DNA from 3 places in the Paenibacillus jepli genome. Region 2 is predicted to be linked to each of the others. Evidence: a T-box and tRNA genes for the amino acid it is inferred to sense, from the RefSeq annotation. Region 2 holds a T-box; the other regions hold tRNA genes.
What was found. A T-box is a leader RNA that pairs with one kind of tRNA and senses whether it is charged. The one in region 2 lies ahead of argS (arginine--tRNA ligase), so its partner is inferred to be a tRNA-Arg.
Positions count from the first base shown of each region.

Region 1: it encodes a tRNA-Arg, which carries the amino acid that the T-box ahead of argS (arginine--tRNA ligase) is inferred to sense. The anticodon was not compared.
Region 3: it encodes a tRNA-Arg, which carries the amino acid that the T-box ahead of argS (arginine--tRNA ligase) is inferred to sense. The anticodon was not compared.

Region 1 covers NZ_JBDFMD010000001.1:2,864,461-2,867,736, forward strand. Annotated here, with positions in the region: gene ABC336_RS12695 (sugar-binding transcriptional regulator) at 1-229, opposite strand, end outside; tRNA gene ABC336_RS12700 (tRNA-Arg) at 1,063-1,137, shown strand; gene clpP (ATP-dependent Clp endopeptidase proteolytic subunit ClpP) at 1,289-1,870, shown strand; gene sda (sporulation histidine kinase inhibitor Sda) at 2,096-2,398, shown strand; gene ABC336_RS12715 (hypothetical protein) at 2,475-2,600, opposite strand; gene ABC336_RS12720 (HPr family phosphocarrier protein) at 2,771-3,040, opposite strand; gene whiA (DNA-binding protein WhiA) at 3,176-3,276, opposite strand, start outside.
Region 2 covers NZ_JBDFMD010000001.1:6,982,758-6,986,033, forward strand. Annotated here, with positions in the region: gene ABC336_RS29950 (stalk domain-containing protein) at 1-630, opposite strand, end outside; gene ABC336_RS29955 (SLOG family protein) at 823-1,383, shown strand; gene ABC336_RS29960 (hypothetical protein) at 1,432-1,644, opposite strand; T-box leader at 1,811-2,032, shown strand; gene argS (arginine--tRNA ligase) at 2,079-3,276, shown strand, end outside.
Region 3 covers NZ_JBDFMD010000001.1:3,270,476-3,273,751, reverse strand. Annotated here, with positions in the region: gene ABC336_RS14385 (IS1182 family transposase) at 19-1,470, shown strand; tRNA gene ABC336_RS14380 (tRNA-Arg) at 1,616-1,691, opposite strand; gene ABC336_RS14375 (PilZ domain-containing protein) at 1,892-2,680, shown strand; gene ABC336_RS14370 (Spo0E family sporulation regulatory protein-aspartic acid phosphatase) at 2,829-3,029, shown strand; gene tadA (tRNA adenosine(34) deaminase TadA) at 3,033-3,276, opposite strand, start outside.

The DNA.
Region 1 (3,276 bases), 4.1 Mb from region 2:
CCGACTCGCTGATCCTCACGCCCGAGGACTGCACATCGAGCAGTCCGAGCGCCTTCAGCTCATCGATCTCGGCCCGCATCGTCCGCTCGCTCATCTGGAGCGAGCCCGCCAATGCCCGGCGGCCGATCGTATGGGATTGCTTCACCTGCTGGAGGATGGAGTATCGTTTGCGGAAGATATCCAACATGTCCGGCAGAAGCTGCTGCTGCAATTCGATGATTCTGCGCATCTTGCATTCACTCCTGTGGCTCCGGTTCTGGCTGCGCCGGTATTCTCCTGGCCGGCGCCTCCGGTTGGACGTTTTTTGTCCCGGTATATCGTTTTTAGTCCCACCTTTATTGTATCGAATATTCCCGCCGCTTGCAAGACTTGACATCATGATGTTATCAGGCTTCCACACTTGCCCGCCCAATATTAACAGATTCTTATTGTTGCCTTTGATGCGGGCTGCTTTACTGACACTCCGTCTACCATGCCCCACTGACTGGCGATGACTCCTGCTTGACCTGCTTGCGGACACAGTAGACCATATTCAAGCCTTTAACTACTTTTACGGCACTCATGCGGACAGACGATCCGTTAACTGGCTTGTTGACGCCCATTTGGCCTGTTCATCTGACAAATAGCGGATCGCCTGTCCGCACCTCCCGCATATTCAAAGCTTTGTTTGAATTAGACGCTGCTGTGTCCGTTCAACGTAGCCGGATTGTATAATGAAGCTAATCGCATCCTCCAGACTGTTGAAAAAGCGCCGATGGGTACGGAATCGATTCTGGAGAAGCGTAGCGTTCGCCTTTGTTCCCGGATTTCCCCCCTTAAAAGGGGTCCAAAATTCAAGAAATCTGGGAACAACAGCGATCGGAAGAACGATCCGTTACCTTGAGGCTTTATTTTTCAACAGTCTGATCCTCCCTATTATTCATCAGTCGCCGTCCCGGCATAATGTACCAGCGCCGACTTGTCTGAATAATCTTATTTCAGCGATGCCCTTGCTTTTTACTCTGATATCCCATATAATAAATCTCGCTATCCTCCATCCGTGGAGGGCAGATTTGCTGCTATGCGCCCGTGGTCCAATGGATATGACGTAGGCCTCCGGAGCCTGAGATCGAGGTTCGATTCCTCGCGGGCGCGCCATTTACTTACTAGCCATACTAATGACTAAGACCGCAAGGTCGCTTTTTTTTATCCGGTGTTTGACTATCTTTGACTTTTGTTTAAGGATGAATTATGATAAGACTATCAAGTCATTTTGACCACTATACGTTTGGAGGGAGCTCGATTGGAAATGAATTTCGTACCTATGGTTATTGAGCAGAGCAATCGCGGGGAACGCGCCTATGATATCTATTCCCGCCTGTTGAAGGATCGCATCATCTTCCTCGGCAGCGGTGTAAATGATGTCGTCGCCAACTCCATCATCGCCCAGATGCTGTTCCTGGCCGCCGACGATCCGGAGAAGGATATCAGCTTGTACATCAACTCTCCGGGTGGATCGATCACAGCGGGGATGGCTATCTTTGATACGATGCAATACATCAAGCCGGACGTATCCACGATCTGTGTAGGTATGGCCGCTTCCATGGGCGCCTTCCTGCTTGCTGCCGGCGCCAAAGGCAAACGTTATGCGCTCCCGAACAGCGAAGTGATGATCCATCAGCCGCTCGGCGGAGCCGAAGGCCAAGCCAGCGATATCGAGATTCGCGCCAAGCGCATCCTGAAGATGCGCGACAAGCTTAACCACATCCTTGCCGAACGTACCGGTCAGCCGCTGGAGCGGATCGAGAAGGACACCGACCGCGACTACTTCATGAGCGCCGAAGAAGCTCAGAAGTACGGTCTCGTCGATAAAGTCATCGAGAAAATCTAAGCTGCCGCTAAGTCAGCAAGTTTCCGCCAGCCCCGTACCCGATGCGGGGCTGGTGTCTCCTCGAATTCACATACCACACTCCTCTCGATATGTCAAGAAAAATTCAATCCTCTGAATTGCGGAAGACGCACTATCCATTTCATGGTAAGATGTTTAACAAGCAAACCTCCCATAATCATACAACTCTAGGCTTGTTTTTGAAACCAATTAATGGAGTGCATTTTCATGAGAATGTCGAACCCCTTTCTTACGATGCGCAACTTTATAAAGTCCAGTCACCCGTATGCGTCGCAAGCTGCAGCTGCACCAGCTGAGGCTTCGATGCGCCGCAGATCGGATCGTTCAGAAAGCCTGACTTCAGCCGGATTCAAGGACAAGACCATGCTCCTGAAGCCGCTGAATGACAAGCATCTGCTGGAAGTTTACCGTGAAGCCAAGGCCATGCGTCTGTCCGACGACTTCATCCGTCTGATCGAGCATGCGCTGGATCAACGAGGCATCCTTCGCCAGGAACTTCAGCAGCGCTGATCGAGACGCTGTCTGTCCAAGCGCTCGGAGAAGACCGCACCCCGCCGGGGTGCGGTCTTCTGTCGTTCCCCGCCTATCACGCCACCATGCTCTCGCGGCCCCCATAGCATGTAGACACATCGCGCCAGCCTCCCATGCCGCCGACCCGTCTGACCCCCATCGGTCGCTGGCCTTCCAAGCCAAATTTTCGTTTCACGCCCAAAGAGGCATGCCTCATCCCCCCGCTCATGCGGCAGTTTGGAGCATGCCTCCTGCATCAGCCCCCGCCTCATACACATCGCATGAGAGGAGCCTCACAGCTCATATAAACTGCAAAAAAGCCCCTCAAGGGAGCCCTTCACGCTATGCCTGACGGCAGCTCTACAGGGCCGCCTATTGGTTCTCCAGCTCTTCCTTGCTCACAAGTGAGACTAAAGCGGTTACAGCTTGTTCTGCGTCCGAACCTTCTGCACTAATGTGAACTTCGGTACCCGAGCTGATCGCTAAGCTCATAATCCCCATGATGGATTTGGCATTCACTTTTTTATCGTCTTTCTCCACAAATACTTCCGAAGAGAACTTGTTCGCTTCCTGCACGAAAAGTGCTGCCGGTCTAGCATGGAGACCTGTCTTCAATCGAACGACCACCGGATGCCTTGTCATTAAAACCATACCCCCTATAACATATTACAATCCTGATTGATTAATTGGCATTGTTGGTTATTGCCTCGCGCCTGATACCAAGCCTTTTACACACTATTATAGCATTATAACACTGATCGCACTAGGTTGAAAAGTTTAGCCGTTTCTTATTTTTTCTGCAAGCTCATCGAGCTTCCGCAGACGGTGATTAACCCCCGATTTGCTCACTTTGCCCTTCAGCAGGTCCCCGACCTCTT
Region 2 (3,276 bases):
CTCGATGCCGGGAATACGGGCGAGCTCGGCACCCTGTGTCGTTGTGAGGCCACGCCATACCGAACCATCTGTCTTGAGGACGACCAGCATTCGATCGTATCTTGTGCCGTTCCATTCTTCGTATATGCTGACTTGGTCAACATCCTCTATTCCTGGCAGCGGAGTGCTCGACTGCAGAGCGGAAAGCGTGATACTGTACTCGCGGTTGGGGATAAGATGCAGCCGATTTTTTCCATCAACGACCAGCAATAGATCAGGCCTGATGAGCACCTGCTTCAGGTTGTCCAAATGGGGAAGGGCGGTCAGCTGGGGCTGCTGCCCGGCCTTCAGGGAATCGGCATACTGTACGGTGCCGTCGGCCAGCTGGATCAGGGAATTCACATAATACATCGATCCGTTACGGTCTTGATCACGACCAAAGTTATAAACGGCTGCGACATTCCCCAATCCGTGGATCTGGACTGGCACGGGCTGCAGACTGCCCCATGTCCAATATGTACCGTCCTGCTTGATCAATGAGTGGTCCGTGTAGCTGCGATAACCGGGGGCGGTCTCAGCCGCTGCCGAGCCGGCGAAGATCGATAGCGCCAATCCTACTGTCAGGCATGTCCTCGTCCATGGGTGTTTCACTAGTGCATCGCTCCTTGAGATCAATTGGATGGAAGAACAGGATTTACCATGCGAAGGTATAGACGCAAGGCTCACTGCAAAAGTTCCGCGTTAGGGGGCATTTTTTTTGCAAATGTCAGCCGCCCGCGCTACACTGTTAGAAATACTGATGATCGTCCGCCAGGCGGGCGGCCGGCTTGAAGGAAGGAACCGATGAAAAATCTGCTGGTGACGGGCTACCGAGCCCACGAACTGAATATTTATGACGACAAGCATCCCGGTATCTCCTTTATCAAGCAAGCCATCGAAGCGAGGCTGATCCCGCTGGTCGAGGATGGGCTGGAATGGGTGCTGACGCCCGGTCAATACGGCGTGGACCTGTGGGCGTGCGAGGTCGTCATCGGGATGCGCAGCACGTACCCTCACTTGAAGGTTTCGATTCTGGCGGCGTACGAGAACCCGGAGGCGAACTGGAAAGAGGAGAAACAGACGTACTACAGGGAGTTGGTGAAGGAGGTCGATTATTACGGGCTGGTGAGCCGGCAGCCTTACCAAGGGACATGGCAGCTATCCGCTCGCGACGACCTGCTGATGCGCAAGTCGGACGGCATCCTGCTCTTTTATGACGAGGAACGGGGAGAGGCTAGTCCCAGGTTCATCAAGCAACGGGCGTGGCGCAAGCATGAACGGGACGGCTACGGCTATTATCTGATTACGGCAGAGGAAGTGCAGAGCCTGGCCGACGAAGCGCATTGGAACAGCTACCAGGAGTAGCAGCTGTTCCATTAATAGCGCTTGCAAGCCGCCCCTGGAAGCTCTTGCTCAGGACGGTTTGTCGCCGGCCTGGTTGCGCTGGACCCGGCGCATCCGGGTAAAAGCGATGATGACGCTGATCATCATGGCGACGAACGCATAATTCTCCGCCGTCTCCGGCGTCATCCCGAAGGCAAGGATACATAGGGAGGACACGGCATTATAGACGAAGAAAGCTACCGCGAGCAATAGAATAGGTCGCATAAAATTATATTTTCTCATCTGACATACGCTCCAATTCTCGATGATTCCGGCGGACAAATCCTCCGGAGACAGATTCCGTTCCTCCTTTAAAGGTACCTTAAATCGCCGGAGGTGACAACAACATTCCTGAATTTACTTGACATCGCTTGCCAGAATGAAGTATAAAATAAGCTAATCATATGCACGAATATCATGGATCGGGATAGTACATCATGGCTGAGAGTCGCAGCGAGCCGGGGCAGGTGGGAATCGGTACGGAAGCCAGGATGGAACGGACCCGTGAGATGGTCTGCCGAAATCGCAGTAGGCAGATCCGGCAAGGCGCCGTTACAAGCCCTGGAGTGGACAGACGTGATCGGCTGTCACTTAGAGTGGTACCGCGGGAGGAATAGCTCTCGTCTCTATGTTTATGGAGACGGGAGCTTTTTTATTTTCTATAGGAGGGTTGGCTTATGAACAATATGACCGAGCATATCGCCGCTGCGTTAGCTGGGCACATGGAGGGTGTTGACGCGCAGCAGATTGAGGGGATGCTTGAACTTCCTGCAGATCCGGGACATGGCGACTTATCGCTGCCTTGCTTCAAACTGAGCAAGCAGCTGCGGCGCCCGCCTCAGCAGATCGCCGATAAGTTGGCAGGTATCCTGAAGGATGAGTTCATCGTCGAGGCGCGCGCGGTATCCGGGTATCTCAACATTTATTTGAATCGGGAACGGTTTGCCGTTAAGCTGCTGGAAGAGATGGAGGGGATGGGAGCCGCCTATGGCTCCGCAGATGCCGGTAACGGCCAGACGGTCGTTATCGATTACTCTTCGCCCAATATCGCCAAGCCGTTTCACATCGCCCACTTGCGCTCTACTGTGATCGGCCAGTCACTCTACCGGATCCTCGCGTTCAGAGGCTATACATGTGTCGGAGTCAATCATCTGGGTGACTGGGGGACGCAGTTCGGCAAGCTGCTCGCTGCTTACGAGCATTGGGGAAACGAAGACCGCATTGCCAGCGGCGGGATGGAGGAGCTGCTGCGGCTCTATGTCCGCTTCCATGAAGAAGCCGAAAGCGCTCCAGAGCTGGAAGAGGAAGCGAGAGCATGGTTTGTACGTCTGGAAAAGGGAGAGCCTGCGGTTCGTGATCGCTGGAAATGGTTTGTGGAGATCAGTCTGGAAGCCTTCCAATCCATCTATGAGCTGCTTGGCATCCGCTTTGACGCCTATACGGGAGAAAGCTTCTACAACGAGAAGCTGAACGCAGTGCTCCAGCAACTGAAGAAGCAAGGACTGCTGGAAGAAGATGACGGCGCTCAGGTTGTCCGCCTGGATGAATATAGCATGCCGCCGGTGCTCATGCTCAAGTCTGACGGCAGCTCGCTGTATCCGACCAGAGACATCACGGCGGCGATATACCGCAAGCATCGCTACAACAGCAGTAAGCTTATTTATGTGACGGATTACTCCCAAAGCCTGCACTTCCAGCAGTGGTTCAAAGTCATCGAACGCATGGGCTGCGACTGGGCAGACGAGCTGGTGCATGTTCCATTCGGTAGGATCAGCTTCCAGGGAGAGGGGCTATCGACAAGAAAGGGCAATGTAGTCCGTCTGGAGGACGTGCTGCGCCAAGCGGTGCACAAGACGGAGACAATCATGGCAGCGA
Region 3 (3,276 bases), 3.7 Mb from region 2:
CGAAAGGATGGAAGCCCATTGTTCCAGAACCAACCTTCGTTTTCATTCAGCCCGTACACGTCCTTGTATGACCTGATCGTTCCGAAAGACAACATGCTCCGCCAGTTGAACGAACAGGTGGATTTTTCGTTTGTGTACGAAGAGCTACGAGCGAACTACTGTCTGGACAATGGACGTCATGCCATTGACCCCGTGCGGATGTTTAAATATCTGCTCTTAAAAGCGATTTTTGACCTATCCGACGTGGACATTGTCGAGCGCTCACGCTACGACATGTCCTTTAAGTACTTCCTGCAGATGGCACCGGAGGAGCCGGTCATCGACCCGAGCTCGCTGACCAAGTTTCGCAAATTGCGGCTGAAAGATCTCAATCTGCTTGACATGCTGATCGGAAAATCGGTTGAACTTGCGATTCAAAAGGGCGTTCTGAAGAGCACGTCCATCATCGTCGATGCGACGCATACGAAGGCGCGGTACAACCACAAATCCCCGCGAGAGACCCTGCAAGATCGCTCCCGCAAATTGCGCAAAGCGATCTATGCCATCGACGAGTCACTCAAAGCAAAACTCCCAGCGAAGAATACCGTAGATACCTTGGAGGCTGAAATTGCGTACTGCCAGCAACTCATTGCAGTGACAGAGACCAAGCTGCCCATCGCTCATACGCCTAAGATTACGGAGCCTCTGAACGTGCTAAAAGAGTGCGTTGATGATGACGTAGAGCAGCTTCGTCTCTCGAGCAATCCGGATGCGCGAATCGGTCATAAGAGTGCCGACTCGTCGTTCTTTGGATTCAAAACCCATTACGCCATGAGCGAGGAACGGATCATTACCGCCGCGACCATAACGACGGGAGAGAAGAGTGATGGGAAACAACTGCAGCCACTCATTGAAAAAAGCATCGCGGCTGGTGTAACCGTAAAGACCGTGATTGGCGACACGGCGTATTCGGAGAAAGACAACCTGATCTATACCAAGAAGAATCATATGGAACTGGTCTCCCGGTTAAACCCGCAGATTACGCAAGGGGGACGCAAGAAAGAAGACGAGTTTGAGTTTAATAAAGATGCGGGCATGTATGTGTGCAAGGCAGGACACATGGCAATTCGCAAAGCGCGTCAAGGCAAGAAGGACACGGGCAAGAACCAAACCGACACCTACTACTTCGATGTAGAACAATGCAAGAGGTGTCCCTTGAAAGCGGGTTGTTACAAGGAGGGCGCCAAAAGCAAAACGTACTCCGTCACCATTAAATCCGGGGCGCACGCCGAACAAATGGCATTTCAGGAAAGTGAGGCTTTCAAAGAAAAAGCCAAAGAGCGCTACAAAATTGAAGCGAAGAACAGCGAGCTCAAGCACAGGCACGGGTATGATGTGGCCACATCCTCGGGTCTATCCGGCATGCATATGCAAGGAGCCATGGCTATATTCGTGGTGAATCTGAAACGAATCTTTACATTAGGAAGCTGAAAAGACCCCGAAAAAGGGCACTGGACTCGCTTTTGTTGCGAGTCCAGTGCCCCTTTTTTGTTTAGTAAATTCATTTGAGACTTAAATATGATAGTTCTTCAGTGGCCTCGCAGAAGGGCAGCTGTCATTGGTTATAGGATTCGGGTGGCGGCCCCGAGATGAATCGAACATCCGACACCACGTTTAGGAAACGTGTGCTCTATCCGCTGAGCTACGGGGCCACAGCAATAATTATTATATCACAATCTATAGGGAGCTGCCATCTGAACCGTGGGCGAACAGACCTGTCTGCAGATTGAGTCCATAGCATGGTGATTACGCCCCAAGTCCTATAATTATAATTAGGTAAATGGTAGGATGTGCAGAAAACTGGTATACTTGTCCATAGAGAGTCTAATGTGGGGAAGGTGCTGAGTCGCTGATGAATCAACATACGAGGAATATCCAGAAGCTTTCCCTCTACGGCAGCAAGGAGGGTAATGATGTAGGCGTCCTGGTAGACGCCAAGGTAGCAGTGGAGAAGCGAAACTTCGTTGCAACCGGTATAATCACTTATGTGCTGGGAGAGATCATTGAAGTCGAGTTGCCCCAATATGATACCTTCGTACTGGGCGAGCAGGTGAAGCTGATCATTTATTCCCGAAGCGGGATGTTCGTCTTTGAATCGTCAGTCATCGCCAAGCACAGGGGGGCTCTCATGGTCATCAATCCCCCGGAGAACAGACGGCGCTTCAATGACAAGCGGGAGTACCCGCGGGTAGAGGTTGATTGCTCGGGGACGCTGCATGCGATGAAGAATCCTTCCAGCCGGCAGGAGTGGGCGATGCCGTCACCGGTCGATTTCGTCATCGACAACATGAGCATGGGCGGCCTGGGGCTGAAATTGACCGTTGACCTGGGGATCAGCAGGACCTGGCTGCTCGAGGTCAGACTGGATCTCGGGTTTGATCTGCCTTGTGGATTGGAGATCATCCGTTCCGACCGGTCGGCAGACGGCTTCTATTATGGCGCCTCCTTTACCGGGCTGCCCCAAGATCATGCTGGTCGGCTCAGAAGCTTCATTTTGAGACGACAGATCGAGACGTACTATGAAGAGAAGCACCGGGTTGCAGACGTAGCGGAAGTCGAGCCTGTCCTCACAGGAGGACAGGAGAGTCCGGGAGCAACCAAAGGAGCGGGTATGCACATACACAAAGGCGACGCAGATTGACCCCGTGAAGCATGTAGATTTTTGTAGAATGATGTCGATTATTACGTAAAAAAGCCTTCGGGTTGTCGACAGGTTTTTACAAATTCCTTATCCTAGAGCGCGTATACTATACATACAGCTAGTAATGTCTAGGATAGGGGCGAGCTTCTTGGGGCGAGTATCCGATAAATCCAAACTTCTTGATCAGCTTCAACGGCTTCGCCTCCAACTGCATGAACTGGCCGAGGAGAGAGGAAGCCTGACAGATCCCGATGTTATAGCCATCAGTGAAGAAGCGGACCGTTTGATCGTCGTCCTGCAGCTGCTGCAGCGATCGGAGATGGAGGATAGTGCCGCCGCTCGCGAATGACGATCAGATCGGTCTGCCGCGCAGTCGGCGGAAGAACTGGGTAAGCAGTGCGGCGCACTCCTCCTGATGCACTCCGCTGATCAGCTCGGCGGTATGGTTGAACCGGACATCCTGCAGCAGATTCATTAATGTTCCGGCACACCCGGCCTTCGGGTCGGGTGTGCCATAGATGACTCGGGCAATCCGGGATTGGACGATGGCGCCTGCGCACATCGGGCAAGGCTCGAGCGTCACATACAACGAACAA